DNA from 2 places in the Nocardiopsis sp. NPDC055879 genome. Region 2 is predicted to be linked to the other one. Evidence: riboswitches for the same ligand, from Rfam matches in the RefSeq annotation. Region 2 holds a riboswitch; the other holds the start of a gene.
What was found. Region 2 has a riboswitch for glycine ahead of gcvP (aminomethyl-transferring glycine dehydrogenase). Riboswitches for the same ligand answer to the same signal wherever they lie in the genome.
Positions count from the first base shown of each region.

Region 1: it holds a riboswitch for glycine, as region 2 does, so the genes downstream of both, gcvT (glycine cleavage system aminomethyltransferase GcvT) here and gcvP (aminomethyl-transferring glycine dehydrogenase) in region 2, are expected to answer to the same signal.

Region 1 covers NZ_JBSHCT010000028.1:18,790-26,588, forward strand. The annotation lists gene ACWGKS_RS25745 (DUF4429 domain-containing protein) at 1-696, opposite strand, end outside; gene ACWGKS_RS25750 (AMP-binding protein) at 888-2,612, shown strand; gene ACWGKS_RS25755 (3-deoxy-7-phosphoheptulonate synthase) at 2,817-3,878, shown strand; gene ACWGKS_RS25760 (penicillin-binding transpeptidase domain-containing protein) at 3,958-4,860, opposite strand; glycine riboswitch at 5,010-5,110, shown strand; gene gcvT (glycine cleavage system aminomethyltransferase GcvT) at 5,258-6,370, shown strand; gene gcvH (glycine cleavage system protein GcvH) at 6,536-6,916, shown strand; gene glyA (serine hydroxymethyltransferase) at 6,919-7,799, shown strand, end outside.
Region 2 covers NZ_JBSHCT010000004.1:88,920-96,718, forward strand. The annotation lists gene ACWGKS_RS05875 (mannose-1-phosphate guanyltransferase) at 1-1,354, shown strand, start outside; gene ACWGKS_RS05880 (FHA domain-containing protein) at 1,962-2,507, shown strand; gene ACWGKS_RS05885 (bifunctional nuclease family protein) at 2,678-3,151, shown strand; gene ACWGKS_RS05890 (MerR family transcriptional regulator) at 3,620-4,108, shown strand; glycine riboswitch at 4,236-4,328, shown strand; gene gcvP (aminomethyl-transferring glycine dehydrogenase) at 4,451-7,321, shown strand; gene ACWGKS_RS05900 (tetratricopeptide repeat protein) at 7,536-7,799, shown strand, end outside.

The sequences.
Region 1 (7,799 bases), on a different contig from region 2:
GACGGTGGCCGCCATGAGGAGGGTCTCGTCGCTGCCCTTGGCGCCGTGCGAGACCAGGGTGAAGAAGTCGTTCTCCAGGTCGGAGGTCTCGGTCAGGGTCACCCCGCGCAGGACCACCCTCAGGAAACCCTCGCCGAAGTCGACCTGCGGGGTCCAGTGGACGCGGTCGATCTCGGAGAGTCGGTACTCGCGGAACTGTTCTCGTTCCTTGGGGGTGCTGGTCATCCACCCGTCCCACTGCAACCGCACCCGCTCTCCGTCGAAGGAGGCGGAACCCTCGGCGGTGCGCACCTGCAGGGGCGGTCGGGCCACCAGCGCCCGAGCGGTCGCGGCGGGGTCCTGCGGTTCCTGTGTCATCTCGCGGGCGAAGCGGGCGGAGGCGGAGAGCTGTTCGGAGAAGTACTCGGCGACCAGTTCCTTCTCGTGCGCTCCGGTCAGCAACAGCGGGGTGGACGCGGCCCCCGTGGTGTCCAGGTCGGTGTAGGGGTCGGCCCCGTCCGCCAGGCGCATCCGCAACCGCCACCCTCGTTTGCGGTCGCCCGGGTCGAACTCCACCTCGCGCACCGCGGCGAGCGGCACCGTACAGTGCCCCAGCGCCTTGAACAGTTGTGGGACCTTGCGCCCGGTCCCGAAACCGACGCGTATCCGCTCCTCGTCGAAACGCCAGATCGCGTGGTGCCCGTGTAGCTCCTCCATGGTCCACCACCTTAGAGGGGGCGACCCACGACACAAAGCCCGCGTCGGCACGGTTCCGGGCGGCCCTCCAGGCGTCACCGGGGGCCGTCGAGGGTAGAACCTCAGGGGCACACCCCGACCCACCGCCCGCACGGCGGTGGCGGCCCGTGGACGGCGCGCGGCGCGCGCCGGAGCCGAACCGGAGGTCTTCGATGTCGAAAGGGATGTCCGAGGGCGCGCGGGAGTTCCGTGCCGCGCGGGACCTGCTCCTACAGCGCCAGGAGGACCGGGAGGACCAGGAGACCGTCCGACGCGAATTCGCCTGGCCCCGGCCCGAACACTTCAACTGGGCGCTCGACCACTTCGACCACGTGGCGACGACCCGGCCGGACCGGACGGCGTTGTGGCTGGTGGAGGAGGACGGCACCGAGACCCGCCACACCTACCGGCGGTTGTCCGAGCGCTCCGACCAGGTCGCCAACTGGCTGCTCTCGCAGGGGGTCCACCCCGGCGACCGGATCATGGTGGCCTTGGGCGACCAGGTCGAACTGTGGGAGATCACGCTGGCCGCGATCAAGCTGGGAGCGGTGGTCTGTCCCACCTCGCCGGCGCTCGCGGAGGGCGACCTGGTGGATCGGCTGGACCGAGGCGAGATCTCGCACGTGGTCTGCTCTCCCACCGAGACCGAACGCTTCGACCCGTTGAGGGGTCACTGGACGCGGATCTGCGTGGGCTACATGGACGGCTGGCTCAGCTACCCCGACTCCGAACACGCCGGGCTGGAATTCCAGCAGCCCAGACCCACCGCCGCCGGCGATCCCCTGCTGATGTACTTCACCTCGGGGACCGCCACCGCGCCAAAACCGGTCACCCACACTCAGAGTTCCTATCCCATCGGGCACCTGTCCACCATGTACTGGCAGGGGGTCCGGCCGGGGGACATCCACCTCAACGTGTCCGCGCCCGGGTGGGCCAAGCACGCCTTCGGCAGCTTCTTCGGCCCGTGGAACGCGGAGGCGACCGTGCTCGTGGTCAAGCAGGCCGCGTTCGATTCCGAGAGATTCCTCGACGCGCTGGTGCGGCGCGGGGTGGACACCCTGTGCGCTCCGCCCACGGTGTGGCGGATGCTGGCCCAGGCCGACCCCGGGGCGTATCGGGTGAACCTGCGCGAGGCCGTGGCCACGGGTGAACCGCTCGATCCCGAGGTGATCCACCGCTTCCAGGAGGCGTGGGGGATCACCGTGCGCGACGGGTTCGGGCAGACCGAGACGACCATGCTCATCGGCAACGGCCCCGGACAGCCGGTGGTCACCGGTTCCATGGGCCGCGCGCTGCCCGGATACGACATCTCGATCATCGACCCGACCACCGAGGAACCCTCCGACACCGGCGAGATCTGTGTGGACCTGGGCAACGCCCCCGTGGGCGCGATGCGCGGTTACTCCGACGATCCCGAACGCACCCGCCGGAGCACCCGCACGGGCCGGTACCGCACCGGGGACATCGCCTCCGTGGATTCTCGCGGTCACATTACCTATATCGGCCGAATCGACGACGTGTTCAAGGCCTCGGATTACCGCATCTCACCATTCGAGCTGGAAAGCGTTCTGGTCGAACACGAATACGTGGCGGAGGTGGCCGTGGTGCCCTCCCCCGATCCCCTGCGACTGGCGGTGGTCAAGGCGTACGTGACCACGGTCGACGGGGTGGCACCCGACTCCGAGAGCGCGCGGGCCATCCTGCAGTACGCGCGCGATCGACTCTCACCGCACAAGCGGGTCCGCCGCCTGGAGTTCGGAGTCCTGCCCAAGACCCACTCGGGTAAGATCCGACGGGTGCACCTGCGCCGGGCCGAGTCCGAACGCGGCACGGTCACCGACGGCACACGCAACCCACGTGAGTTCTGGGAGGAGGACCTCCCCGGGTTGAAGGAATGATCCCTCCCCACCCGCGAGGTTCCGAATAATCGCACCCGCGCCTTTTCGTCTCAGAACATGAGACGGAGTTCGGGCAATTGCGCAAATGTGTCCTTTCCCATCCCCGCGAACCGGTGGAATGACTCACGTCACCACGCCGGCACCGATGTGCCGCGCTACGGTTTCAGTACCGCAACAAAACGACCGGACGGGAACAGGGAAACGATGACGAGCACCAATGACACACGGGTGGCGAGTTACAAGCCGCTCATCGCGCCCCGGGACCTGCTCGCGGAACTTCCGCTCGGCGACGAGAGCACCGCCTTGGTCGAGAGCTCGCGCGCCGAGGTCAAGCGCGTCCTGGACGGGGAGGACGACCGTCTGCTGGTCGTCGTCGGCCCGTGTTCGGTGCACGACACCGAGTCCGCCATGGACTACGCGAACCGCCTGGCCGAGCTGGTGCCGTCGATCAGCGCGGACCTGTGCGTGGTCATGCGCGTGTACTTCGAGAAGCCCCGCACGACCGTGGGTTGGAAGGGTCTGATCAACGACCCGGGGCTGGACGACACCTACGACGTGCACCGTGGTCTGCGCACCGCCCGCAAGCTCCTGTTGGACATCAACGCGCTGGGGCTGCCCGCCGGGACCGAGTTCCTCGACCCGATCACCCCGCAGTACATCGCCGACGTGGTGTCCTGGGGCGCCATCGGCGCCCGCACCACCGAGAGCCAGGTGCACCGTCAGTTGAGCAGCGGTCTGAGCACCCCCGTCGGGTTCAAGAACGGCACCGACGGTGACGTGCAGGTCGCAGTGGACGCCGTGGGCGCGGCCTCCGCTTCGCACACCTTCTTCGGTGTGGACCCCAGCGGTGCCGGTTCGGTCGTGGAGACCCAGGGCAACCCGGACTGCCACGTCATCCTGCGCGGCGGACGTAGCGGCCCCAACCACGACCCGGCCTCGGTGGGCGCCGCCCTAGAGGTCATCGGCGGGGCCGGTCTGCCTCCGCGGCTGATGATCGACGCCAGCCACGCCAACAGCGGCAAGGACCACGTCCGCCAGGTGGGTGTGGCCCAGGAGATCGCCGACCAGGTCGCCGAGGGCCAGAAGGGGATCATCGGCGTGATGCTGGAGAGCTTCATCGAGGAGGGCGCCCAGAAGCTCGGGGACCCGGCCGCGCTGACCTACGGCCAGTCCATCACCGACAAGTGCATGGGCTGGGAGACCACCGAGGGTGTGCTGACCAACCTCGCCGAGGCCGTGCGCCGGCGCCGCAAGAACGCCGCCTGACCCTCGTCCCCCACGACGTGGAAGGGGGCTCGACACGGAACATCCGTGCCGAGCCCCCTTTCCGCGTCCACGGGACCGTTCAGGCACCCGCGGCGCTCGGCGGGAGCACGTCGAGTTCCACCAGGAAGTCGCGTCCCAGCGACTCGCGCAGCCCGGGGTCGGTGTCCTCGTCCAGACGCAACGCGAACGTGTGCAGGTCATCCCCGTTCTCCACCCAACCGACCCACCAGCCCGGCACCGAATCGGCCTCCGCGCCGAGACCGGTCCGCCCGTACAGGGCGTAGTCGCCGCCGCGTTCGATCTCCAGCATCTCCCGCAGTGCCTCCTGGTGCTCCACCTCCACCGGCAGGTCGGCGCGGGCCAGCGCCGCCAGGAACGTGGTCTGCTCCACCGCGGTGATCTCCAGCGGACCGTCCACCCAGAACCGGCCCGGTTCGCCGTCCTCGCCCACCTTGCGGTTGCCGTAGTCGAAACGGTCCACCCAGGTGGACATCCGGTCGTGACCGATGCGTTCGGCGACCTCCTGGTGCAACGACACGTCGGGGGTGGGCAGGGATTCGCGCAGACTCAGCTCGTCCTCGCCCCCGTCGGAGACCACCTCGTCGAGGTCGGACACCACACCCGTCTCCAGGGCGATGAGCGTGTTCGGGAGCTTGAACGTGGACGCCGGAACCACCCGTTCGCGGGCCTGCTCGGCGCCCACCACGGTCACGGAACCCTCCCGCACGTCGTGGAGCACGAAGGTGCCCTCCACCCCCGCCTCGTCCAGCAGCGAAGCGAGCTCGGGGCGCTCCACCGCCTCCAGGTCACCGAACGCGATCGGGGTGCCGCTCTGGTCCGGCCGAGCAGGCCGGTCCGCCTCGGGTTCGGCCCCACCACCCGAGCACGCGACGCCCGCCACGAGGGTGAGAACGGAACCGGTGGCGGCCAGGGCGAAGCGGACCGTCCTGGGAGAACGGATGGGAACGGTGTCGGTACGCACTCGGCTCCTCCAGCGGTGTTCGAGGGAACGTCCGATCCCAAGCTAGGTCATGATCCCGTTCCGGTCCCCCACCTTCCGAAGAGTCGATCCACAACCCGTCGGCCACTCTTGGGAGCCCTGTGTCGCCGCTGCTAGGCTGAACCCGTTGCTGACCCCGTACGGGAGAGCGCCCACGTAACCAACGCGGGCCGCCGAAGGAGCAATCCCTCCCCACAGACAACCTCTCAGGCACACGGACCGTACGGGCGAGACCACTCTGGAAAGCAGGGACGACGTTCCCTCGCCGAAGGTGCAAGCCACACCACATGCGTGGCGAAGCTCTCAGGCACCCATGACAGAGGGGGAGGATGGCAACGCCTCAACGCAACAATCGACGCCCATCCTCTCGGGAGTGCCCATGTCAGAGTCCACCTCCACGCCCCGTCTGACGGCGTTGCACAAGACCCACGAAGAGGCCGGGGCCACCCTCGTCGACTTCGCCGGCTGGCTCATGCCGCTGCGCTACGGCAGCGAGACCGCCGAACACACCGCGGTCCGCGAGGCCGCCGGGCTCTTCGACCTCTCCCACATGGGTGAGATCCGTCTGAGCGGCCCGCAGGCCGACCAGGCCCTCGACAACGCCCTGGCCGGCCACCTGTCCAAGCTCAAGGTCGGCCGCGCCCGCTACACCATGCTCACCGCCGAGGACGGCGGCGTCCTCGACGACCTCATCGTGTATCGCCTGGCCGAGGAGGAGTTCCTCGTCGTGGCCAACGCGATCAACGTCCCGGTGGTCGCCTCCGCCCTGGCCGAGCGCGCCGTCGGATTCGACGTCGAGGTCGTCGACGAGTCCGCGGACTACTCCCTCATCGCCCTGCAGGGCCCCAAGGCCGTCGAGATCCTCGCCCCGCTCACCGACGCGAACCTGGACGAGATCCGCTACTTCGCCGGCTACTCGCACAGCGTCGCCGGGGTCCCCGTACTGCTGGCCCGCACCGGCTACACCGGCGAGGACGGCTTCGAGATCTTCATCAGGCCCTCCGACAAGGCACCCGAGATCTGGGCCGCCCTCATGGCCGCCGGCGCCGAGCACGGGCTGGTCCCCGCCGGGCTGTCGGCCCGCGACACCCTGCGCCTGGAGGCCGGGATGCCGCTCTACGGCCAGGAACTCACCGCCGCGCTCACCCCCTTCGACGCCGGACTGGGCCGCGTGGTCAAGTTCGAGAAGGGCGACTTCGTAGGCCGCGCCGCCCTTGAGGAGGCATCGCGCACCGCGCGCGCCCGGCGCCTGGTCGGGTTCGTCGCCCGCGGCCGCCGCCCGCTGCGCAAGGGCCAGGACGTCCTGCGCGACGGCGCCGTCGTCGGAACCATCACCAGTGGCGCCCCCTCCCCCACCCTGGGCCGCCCCATCGCCATGGCCTACGTGGACGGCGACCTCGACACCACGACCGGCACGTTCACCGTCGACGTGCGCGGCCGCGGTGAGGAGGTCGACGTGGTCGAACTTCCGTTCTACCAGCGGAAGTCGTAGGAGCGGGGTCCCCTTCGGACCCCCGCAGGACCTGCGCGCGCCACCACCCGGATCCCCACGAGGGACCGGAACGGTCGGGGCGTGACCAGGCGTAGGTCGGGTCGGGCCGGCGCGTCCGACGGGCGCACGGCACACAAAGGACGAGCATCTCCAAGGAGAGTTGAAGTGAGCGTTCCCACGGAGCTGGGTTACACCGCCAAACACGAGTGGGTCGTGATCAAGGACGGGGTGGCCACCGTCGGCATCACCGCGTTCGCGGCCGAGTCGCTGGGCGACATCGTCTTCGTCGAGGCCCCCACCGTCGGGGAAGAGGTCAACACGGACGACCCGGCCGGCGAGGTCGAGTCCACCAAGTCCGTCAGTGAGATCTTCTCGCCGGTCGACGGTGAGGTCACCGAGATCAACGAGGCCCTCGAAGAGGCGCCCGAGACGATCAACTCCGACCCCTACGAGAGCGGTTGGCTGTTCAAGGTCCGGGTGTCCGAGGAACCCACGGACCTGCTCTCCGCCGCGGAGTACACCAAGCTGATCGAAGGCGAGAACTGAAGATGACCAGCGACAACCTGCTCAACCAGACCCTGAGCGAGCTGGACCCCGAGGTCGCCGCGGCGGTCGACGCCGAGCTGGGCCGACAGCGCGACACCCTTGAGATGATCGCCTCGGAGAACTTCGCCCCCCAGGCGGTTCTGGAGGCCCAGGGCACGGTCCTGACCAACAAGTACGCCGAGGGCTACCCGGGCCGCCGGTACTACGGCGGCTGTGAGCACGTCGACGTGATCGAGCAGCTCGCGATCGACCGCGCCAAGGAGCTCTTCGGCGCCGAGCACGTCAACGTGCAGCCGCACTCGGGCGCCCAGGCCAACACCGCGGTGTACTTCGCCCTGCTCAAGCCGGGCGACACCATCCTCGGTCTGGACCTGGCCCACGGTGGTCACCTCACCCACGGCATGCGGATCAACTACTCCGGCAAGATCCTCAACGCCGTGGCCTACCACGTGCGCGACGAGGACGGCACCGTCGACTACGACGAGGTCGCCGCCCTCGCCAAGGAACACCGTCCGAAGATGATCGTCGCGGGCTGGTCCGCCTACCCGCGTCAGCTGGACTTCGAGCGGTTCCGTAAGATCGCCGACGAGGTCGACGCCCTGCTCATGGTCGACATGGCGCACTTCGCCGGTCTGGTCGCGGCCGGACTGCACCCCAACCCGGTGCCGTTCGCCGACGTGGTCACCACCACCACGCACAAGACCCTGGGTGGTCCGCGCGGCGGCATGATCATGACCAAGGCCGAGCTGGCCAAGAAGATCAACTCCGCGGTGTTCCCCGGCATGCAGGGCGGTCCGCTGGAGCACGTGATCGCGGCCAAGGCGGTCTCGTTCAAGGTCGCCGCGAGCGAGGAGTTCGCCGAGCGTCAGCGTCGCACCGTCGC
Region 2 (7,799 bases):
GTTCGGTCCCCGTGGTGTGTCCGGCCTGATCAACGTCGAGATCACCCCCGAACTCGCGGTCCGGTTGGCCAACGCCTACGCCACCACCCTGAAGAAGGGTGCGATGGTCACGACCTCCCGCGACGTCTCGCGCGCCGCGCGCACGCTCAAGAGGGCCATCATCAGCGCGCTCACCGCGACCGCCATCGAGGTGCGCGACCTGGAGGTGGTGCCGCTGCCGGTGGCGCGCTTCCACACCTCCCAGAGCGGCGTCAGCGGCGGCATCGTCGTGCGCACCAGTCCGGGCGACCCCGAGTCGGTCGACATCATCTTCCTGGACGGTGAGGGGGCCGACCTGTCGCCGGGCGCCCAGCGCAAACTCGACCGGGTCTTCTCCCGAGCCGAGTACCGGCGCGCGTTCCCCGGGGAGATCGGCGAGCTGACCTTCGCCGCCCGCAACATCGAGAACTACTCCCACGACCTCCTACGGTCCGTGGACACCTCCGGGGTGGCCGAGGCGGAGCTGAAGGTGGTCGTGGACTGCGCGGGCGGCACGGGTTCGCTCATCCTGCCCTCGCTGCTGGGACGGATCGGCGTGGACGTGCTCACCGTCAACAACCGCCTGGACGAGGCCTCGCCCACCGACACGGTCGCCAGGAAGATGCGCGACCTGGAACGTCTGGGCGAGTTGGTGTCGGGTTCGGGGGCGGACTTCGGTGTGCGTTTCGACCCGGTCGCCGAACGCCTGTCCATCGTGGACGAGAACGGCGAGCTGATCGACGACGACCGCGCGTTGTTGGTGGTGCTGGACCTGGTGGCCGCCGAACGCGGTGCGGGCAAGGTGGCGCTGCCGGTGACCACCACCAGGGTGGCCGAGCGCGTGGCCGGTGCCCACGGTGTCGAGGTGCGTTGGACGGCCACCGCCACCCACGAGCTCACCAAGGCGGTCCGTGCCGAGGGTGACGCCATCATCTTCGCCGGTGACGGCCGGGGCGGGTTCGTCCTCCCCGAGTTCAGCTCCACCAGTGACGGCATCGCCGCGTTCGTGCGGCTGCTGGGTCTGGTGGCGCGGACCCGTCGCCCGATCGTGGAGATCGATCGGGCGATCCCTCAGGCGCACCTGTTGCGCCGTTCGGTGCCCACCCCATGGGCGGTCAAGGGCAGCGTCATGCGCGCGGTCGTGGAGGCCGCGCAGGACCGGGAACTGGACACCACCGACGGCGTGCGCGTGATCGAGTCGGACGGAAGCTGGGCGCTGGTCCTCCCGGACACCGCCGAAGCCGTCACCCATCTTTGGGCCGAAGGTCCTGATTCGGACAAGGCTCAGGCTCTGTTGGACGAATGGGCCTCCGTCGTGGAGCGTGCGGAGGGCTGAAATGGCAGGTCGTGGGCGTGGGCGGCGGTGGCCGTCCACGCCCACGTGCTTCGGTCCGTCCGTCGGTGGGGAAAAATCGCCCGGCAGGGCGGTCGAGCGGACGAATCGAGCGGAATCCCAGGTCAATCCACGGTCGGGAGGCCGACGAAAATCCACTCCGCGTTCAACAGAACCAAACCCCTCGGACGGGCATCTGCCCCAGAACAGGCGTTGATCTCTTCCGAGGTCCGGTGTGGCGGTGCCCCGGGTGCCGCCTCCATCGAGTCCGTCGCACGCCCGTGTCACGGGGCCGCGCGGCGGGCCACGGGGGAGCGAAACCCTGTCTGGACAGGGATATGGTTTAAAGTCGAGTGTTCCCTGAAGCATCTCGTCACCATCGACACAAGGGGTTCCGGCAACGGCGGACGTCCGTCGGGGTGACAAGGGGCAGAACATAGGGGATGAGACCTAGCGACCGACCGTGTGGGACGATCCGTTGCCGCGAAAGCGGAACGTCTCACCGTGTTCCGGACGTTGAGCGGGCACAGTGTCCGTCCGGCGAGCCGGAACGCGCCACCGATCAGCCGAATCAAGCACCGCCCCGTGCGGTAGGAGGCCGAGCCGACCTATGTCGAGCGTTTACTGCACGCAGTGCGGTCACGCCGTTGCGGATGATGCCCGTTTCTGCTCCCACTGTGGAACTCCCCTCCGCAGGGCCGACCAGCAGAATCCGCCGTCCAACACGGGCGGGGAGTCCGGTGGAGGGGACGTCACCTCCACCATCTCCATCTCCGGGATACAGGCCCTGGAGGATGAGGAAGCGGGTGAGGATCTCGGCGGCGACGACCCCGCCAGTGCCGATGCGTTGCCCCCGGGCACCGCGCTACTCGTGGTCCGCCGTGGCCCCAACGCCGGAAGTCGTTTCCTGCTGGACAGCGACGTGACCACCGCCGGGCGCCACCCCAACAGCGACATCTTCTTGGACGACGTCACCGTCTCCCGACGCCACGTGGAGTTCTTCCGCAGGGGTAACGGGTTCGGGGTCCGTGACGTCGGTAGTCTCAACGGCACCTACGTCAACCGGGAACCGGTGGACGAGGCCGAGCTGGGTGGTGGGGACGAGATCCAGATCGGCAAGTTCCGGATGATCCTGCTGACCAAGCCCCGCCGATGACGGATCGGTGACCACGGTCGACGGGGGTGGGAGGGCCGAAGAGGTTTGCGGCCCTCCACCTCCGGAGAGCTTTGTAACGAAGGGTGCCGATTTCGCCCTCGGGTCCTGATCCGACGGGGGAGCAGGGACGAGCGCCCAGCCGGCATGACGACTCGTGGGACGGAGACGCTGTGAAGCACATGGAGGTCGTCGGCGTCCGGGTTGAGATGCCTTCGAACCAACCGATTGTCCTGCTCAAGGAATCCGAGGGTGACCGCTACCTGCCGATCTGGATCGGCGGGGTGGAGGCCACCGCCATCGCCTTGGCCCAACAGGGGGTCGCGCCCGCCCGACCTCTCACGCACGACCTGTTTCGGGACGTGCTCGACGCCCTGGAGACCGGCCTGGAAACGGTACGGATCACGGGGCTGAGCGATGGCATCTTCTACGCCGAACTGGTCTTCAGCAATGGTGTCGAGGTCAGTGCACGACCCTCCGACTCCATTGCCCTGGCCCTGCGGACCGGAACCCCGATCTACGCGCACGAGGACGTGATCGACGAGGCGGGGATGCCGATACCCGACGAGCAGGAGGACCAGGTCGAGGCGTTCCGGGAGTTCCTGGACAACATCTCGCCCGAGGACTTCGGTCGACGCAGTACCTGAGAGATCGCAAGGGCGGGGCCCGCGCACGGCGTGGGCCCCTCTTCCTTGCCCGAGCGGGCCCATCGGCCCATGAGGCCGAGGACACGGCTGTGACCTGCGACTTCATTATCGGGGTCAGTGGTAGATTGGGATGAGGGAATGGACGCGGCGACCACAACCGAAAAGGCCCGGTCTCCTCGGGGCATCGGACGTACGGGTGGGTCGGAGCCGTCACCGCGCGTACTTGGCGACGCGCCGGGCGGCTTCGTTGACGCTGCCTTGGCGTCGCCCTACCGTCAGTGCTGTGGAACCTGCGGCGCGCCCATTCCCTGAGTGGACCTTCCCCTGTCGATGCCGCCGTGGGACGAGAAGCCGGAGGTCGGCGTGGCGGTAGCGAGCGGCAAGCGGGATCCCCATGACAGGCGGTCTGCGCTGCGGCTAGCGGGGCAGCAGGGCCTACTGTGCGAAGAGGACGTGATGGCGCTGCCTATGGACGTCGGGTATCGGGGCCCAGCGGCGTGTACGGCCGCCGGGATCACCTATCGACAGCTCGACTACTGGGCCAGAACCGGCCTGGTGGAGCCGAGCGTGCGCACAGGAGCCGAAAACGCCCCGCTGTACAGTCTTCCGGACATCCTGATGCTGAAGGTGGCCAAGCGTCTCCTGGACACCGGGATCTCCCTGCAGCAGATCCGCACGGCCGTCGACCACCTGCGCGGCCGTCCCGCCGGGGAGTTGGCCCGCATCACCCTGATGAGCGACGGTGTGAGCGTCTACGAGTGCACCTCCCCCGACGAGGTCGTCGACCTCATGCAGCGGGGCCAGGGCATGTTCGGGTTGGCGTTGGCGAACGTGGCCCGTGAGCTGGAGGAGGCGCTGGGGGTCGTCCCGGCCGAGGCCCGTTCCGACCTTCCCACCCCGGACCCCCGACCCGTCGACGAACTGGCCCGTCGGCGACGTGAACGCCGTACCGGTTGAGAGCGGTACGAAGGTGTGCCCTGGCTCCTCGTTCCGGAGTCCGATCGAGTACCTTCGTAACCACAACAGGGGTGAAAACCGACATTTCTCCCTGCTTGGATACATGTACAGAGCGTCAGCAGGCTTTTGATATCGCGCGGGAGAGACCCCGACGCTACGGGGCGCCGACGGGGCAATACTCCCCAGTAACCTCTCAGGCACCATGGACCGCGCGAAGGAGGCCGCTCTGGAGCCGGCATCGTCGTGCCCGGTGACAGAGGGGGAGACCGTGAGGAACACCGCCGATCGAATCGGCCCTGTCACCAGGAGGTCTCCGTGACTGACCCGTCGAACGCCTCGACCATGGGCGCACCCGCCCGGGTCTTCGCCGACCGGCACATCGGCCCCACGCCCACCGAGACGGCGGAGATGCTCAAGACCGTGGGCTACGGCTCCACGACCGAGCTCATGAGCGCCGCCGTGCCCGAGTCCATCCTCACCGGCCCCGGGCAGAGCGCCCCGCTGGCCCTGCCCGAGGCCGCGGGAGAGGCCGAGGCCCTGGCCGAGCTGCGGGAGTTGGCCGGTCGCAACCGCCCCCACACCACACTCATCGGCCTGGGCTACTACGACACGCTCACCCCGCCGGTCATCCTGCGCAACATCATGGAGAACCCGGCCTGGTACACCGCGTACACGCCCTACCAACCGGAGATCTCCCAAGGCCGGTTGGAGGCCCTCCTCAACTTCCAGACCGCGGTCTCGGACCTGACCGGTCTGCCCATCACCGGCGCCTCGCTGTTGGACGAGGCGACCGCCGCGGCCGAGGCCATGACCCTGGCCCGACGCGCCTCCAAGGTCAAGAGCGACGTCTTCGTCGTGGACGCCGACGTCTTCCCGCAGACCCTGCAGGTGTTGCGCACCCGCGCCGAGCCCCTGGACATCGAGGTCGTCGTCGCCGACCTGACCAAGGGCCTGCCCGAGGGCGAGGCCTTCGGAGTCCTGGTCCAGTACCCGGCCTCCAGCGGTGTGGTCCGCGACCCGAGCGCGGTCATCGAGCAGGCGCACGAGCGCGGCGCGCTGGCCGTGGTCGCCGCCGACATCCTCGCCCTGACCCTGCTGCGCAGCCCCGGTGAACTGGGCGCGGACATCGCGGTGGGTTCCACCCAGCGCTTCGGTGTGCCGCTCGGCTTCGGCGGCCCGCACGCCGGTTACATGTCCGTGGGCGAGAAGCTGCGCCGGCAGCTGCCCGGTCGTCTGGTCGGGGTGTCCGTCGACAACGTCGGCAGACCCGCCTACCGTCTGGCCCTGCAGACCCGTGAACAGCACATTCGTCGGGAGAAGGCCACCAGCAACATCTGCACCGCCCAGGTACTGCTGGCGATCATGGCCGGCATGTACGCCGTCTACCATGGCCCCGACGGGCTGCGGGCCATCGCCCGTCAGGTGCACACCCGCACCGCGTCCCTGGCCGACGCGCTCACCAAGCGCGGCTTCGAGGTCGTCCACGGCGCGTACTTCGACACCCTGCGCGTGCGCGTGCCCAGCGCCGACCGCGTCGTGGAGCGGGCACTGGAGTCCGGCGTCAACCTGCTCGCCACCGACCAGCACACGGTCGGTCTGAGCGTGGACGAGACCACCGGCGTGGACACCCTGGGCAAGGTCCTGGCCGCCTTCGGCGAGGCCGACCGTGGTGCCGAGCGCGGCCCGGTGACGGTGGACGAGTCCGCCGACCGCCTGCCCGCGGACCTGACGCGCGGCGTCGACTACCTCACCCACGAGGTCTTCAACACCCACCGCAGTGAGACCTCGTTGCTGCGTTACATGCGCCGTCTGGCCGACCGGGACCTGGCGCTGGACCGCACGATGATCCCGCTGGGCTCGTGCACCATGAAGCTCAACGCCACCGCCGAGATGGAGCCCATCACCTGGCCCGAGTTCGCCGGGCTGCACCCGTTCGCCCCGATGGACCAGGCGGCCGGCAGCGTGGCGCTCATCCGCGACCTGGAGGCCTGGCTGGTCGAGGTCACCGGCTACGACGCGGTGTCCCTACAGCCCAACGCCGGTTCCCAAGGTGAGCTCGCCGGCCTGCTCGCCATCCGCGGCTACCACCGCTCGCGCGGGCAGGCCCACCGGGACGTGTGCCTGATCCCCAGTTCGGCGCACGGCACCAACGCCGCCAGCGCCGTCATGGCGGGCATGCGTGTGTCCGTGGTGGCCTGTGACGACGACGGCAACGTCGACCTGGACGACCTGCGCGCCAAGACCGACAAGCACCGCGAGGAGCTGGCGGCCATCATGGTCACCTACCCCTCCACCGCGGGTGTGTACGAGGACACCATCACCGAGGTGTGCCGCCTGGTGCACGAGGCCGGAGGCCAGGTCTACGTCGACGGGGCCAACCTGAACGCCCTGGTGGGTTGGGCCAAGCCGGGCGAGTTCGGCGCCGACGTCAGCCACCTGAACCTGCACAAGACCTTCTGCATCCCGCACGGCGGCGGCGGCCCGGGCGTGGGTCCGGTCGCGGTTCGTTCGCACCTGGCGGGCTTCCTGCCCAACCACCCGGGCCAGCCGGAGGCCGGCCCGCACACCGGGGTCGGTCCCGTCTCGGCGGCGCCGTTCGGTTCGGCGGGCATCCTGCCGATCTCCTGGGCGTACGTGCGCATGATGGGGGAGAAGGGGCTGCGTTCGGCCACCGAGACCGCGGTGCTCTCGGCCAACTACATCGCCAAGCGCCTGGAGCCCTACTACCCGGTCCTGTACACCGGTGCGGGCGGACTGGTGGCGCATGAGTGCATCATCGACATCCGTCCGTTGCAGAAGACCAGTGGCATCAGCAACGAGGACGTCGCCAAGCGGCTGATGGACTACGGCTTCCACGCGCCGACCATGTCCTTCCCGGTCAACGGCACGCTCATGGTGGAGCCGACCGAGAGCGAGAATCTCGCCGAGTTGGAGCGGTTCATCCAGGCGATGATCGCCATCCGCGGTGAGATCGATAAGGTGGCCAAGGGGGAGTGGGGCGCCGAGGACAACCCGCTGTGGGGCGCTCCGCACACCGCGGAGGCGCTGACCGCCGACGAGTGGGGCCGCGGCTACACGCGCTCCGAAGCCGCCTACCCGCTGCCGTCGCTGCGCCAGGACAAGTACTGGCCGCCGGTCGGTCGGATCGACCAGGCCTACGGTGACCGCAACCTGGTCTGCTCCTGCCCGCCGCCGGAGGCCTTCGAGCTCTGAGGGTGGTGAGCGGGGTGTCGGCTTCGGTCGGCGCTCCGCTCTTTTCGGACCATAGCGAATCTACAACGTAAAGGCATCGCTTCGGGTGGGGCGACACGCGACATCCACTACCAGGGCGCAGCTCTCGTCATCGACCGGCAGGTTAGAGTTACGGCGAGCAGAACACTCGCGCCGCCCACCGCGTGATCCTCGCCCCCACGGAAAGTCGCACACCATGACCACGACGTCCGGATCTTCCGCACGCCCTGGACCCTCGGACCCGCAGCCCCAGGCCATCGACCCCGAAGACGTCGAGGACACCGGAACCGGTGGCGGGGACGCCGCCGACCTGTGCGATCGGGCCCGCGACCTGGCCGAGAACGGGCACCTCAAACGCGCCGCCAAGCTCTACCAGCAGGCGGTCACGGCCGACCCGCATCCCAGGGTGCGGGCACGGGCCCTGTTGGGGCTGGCCGTGGTCCAAGACCAGCGCGGCGAC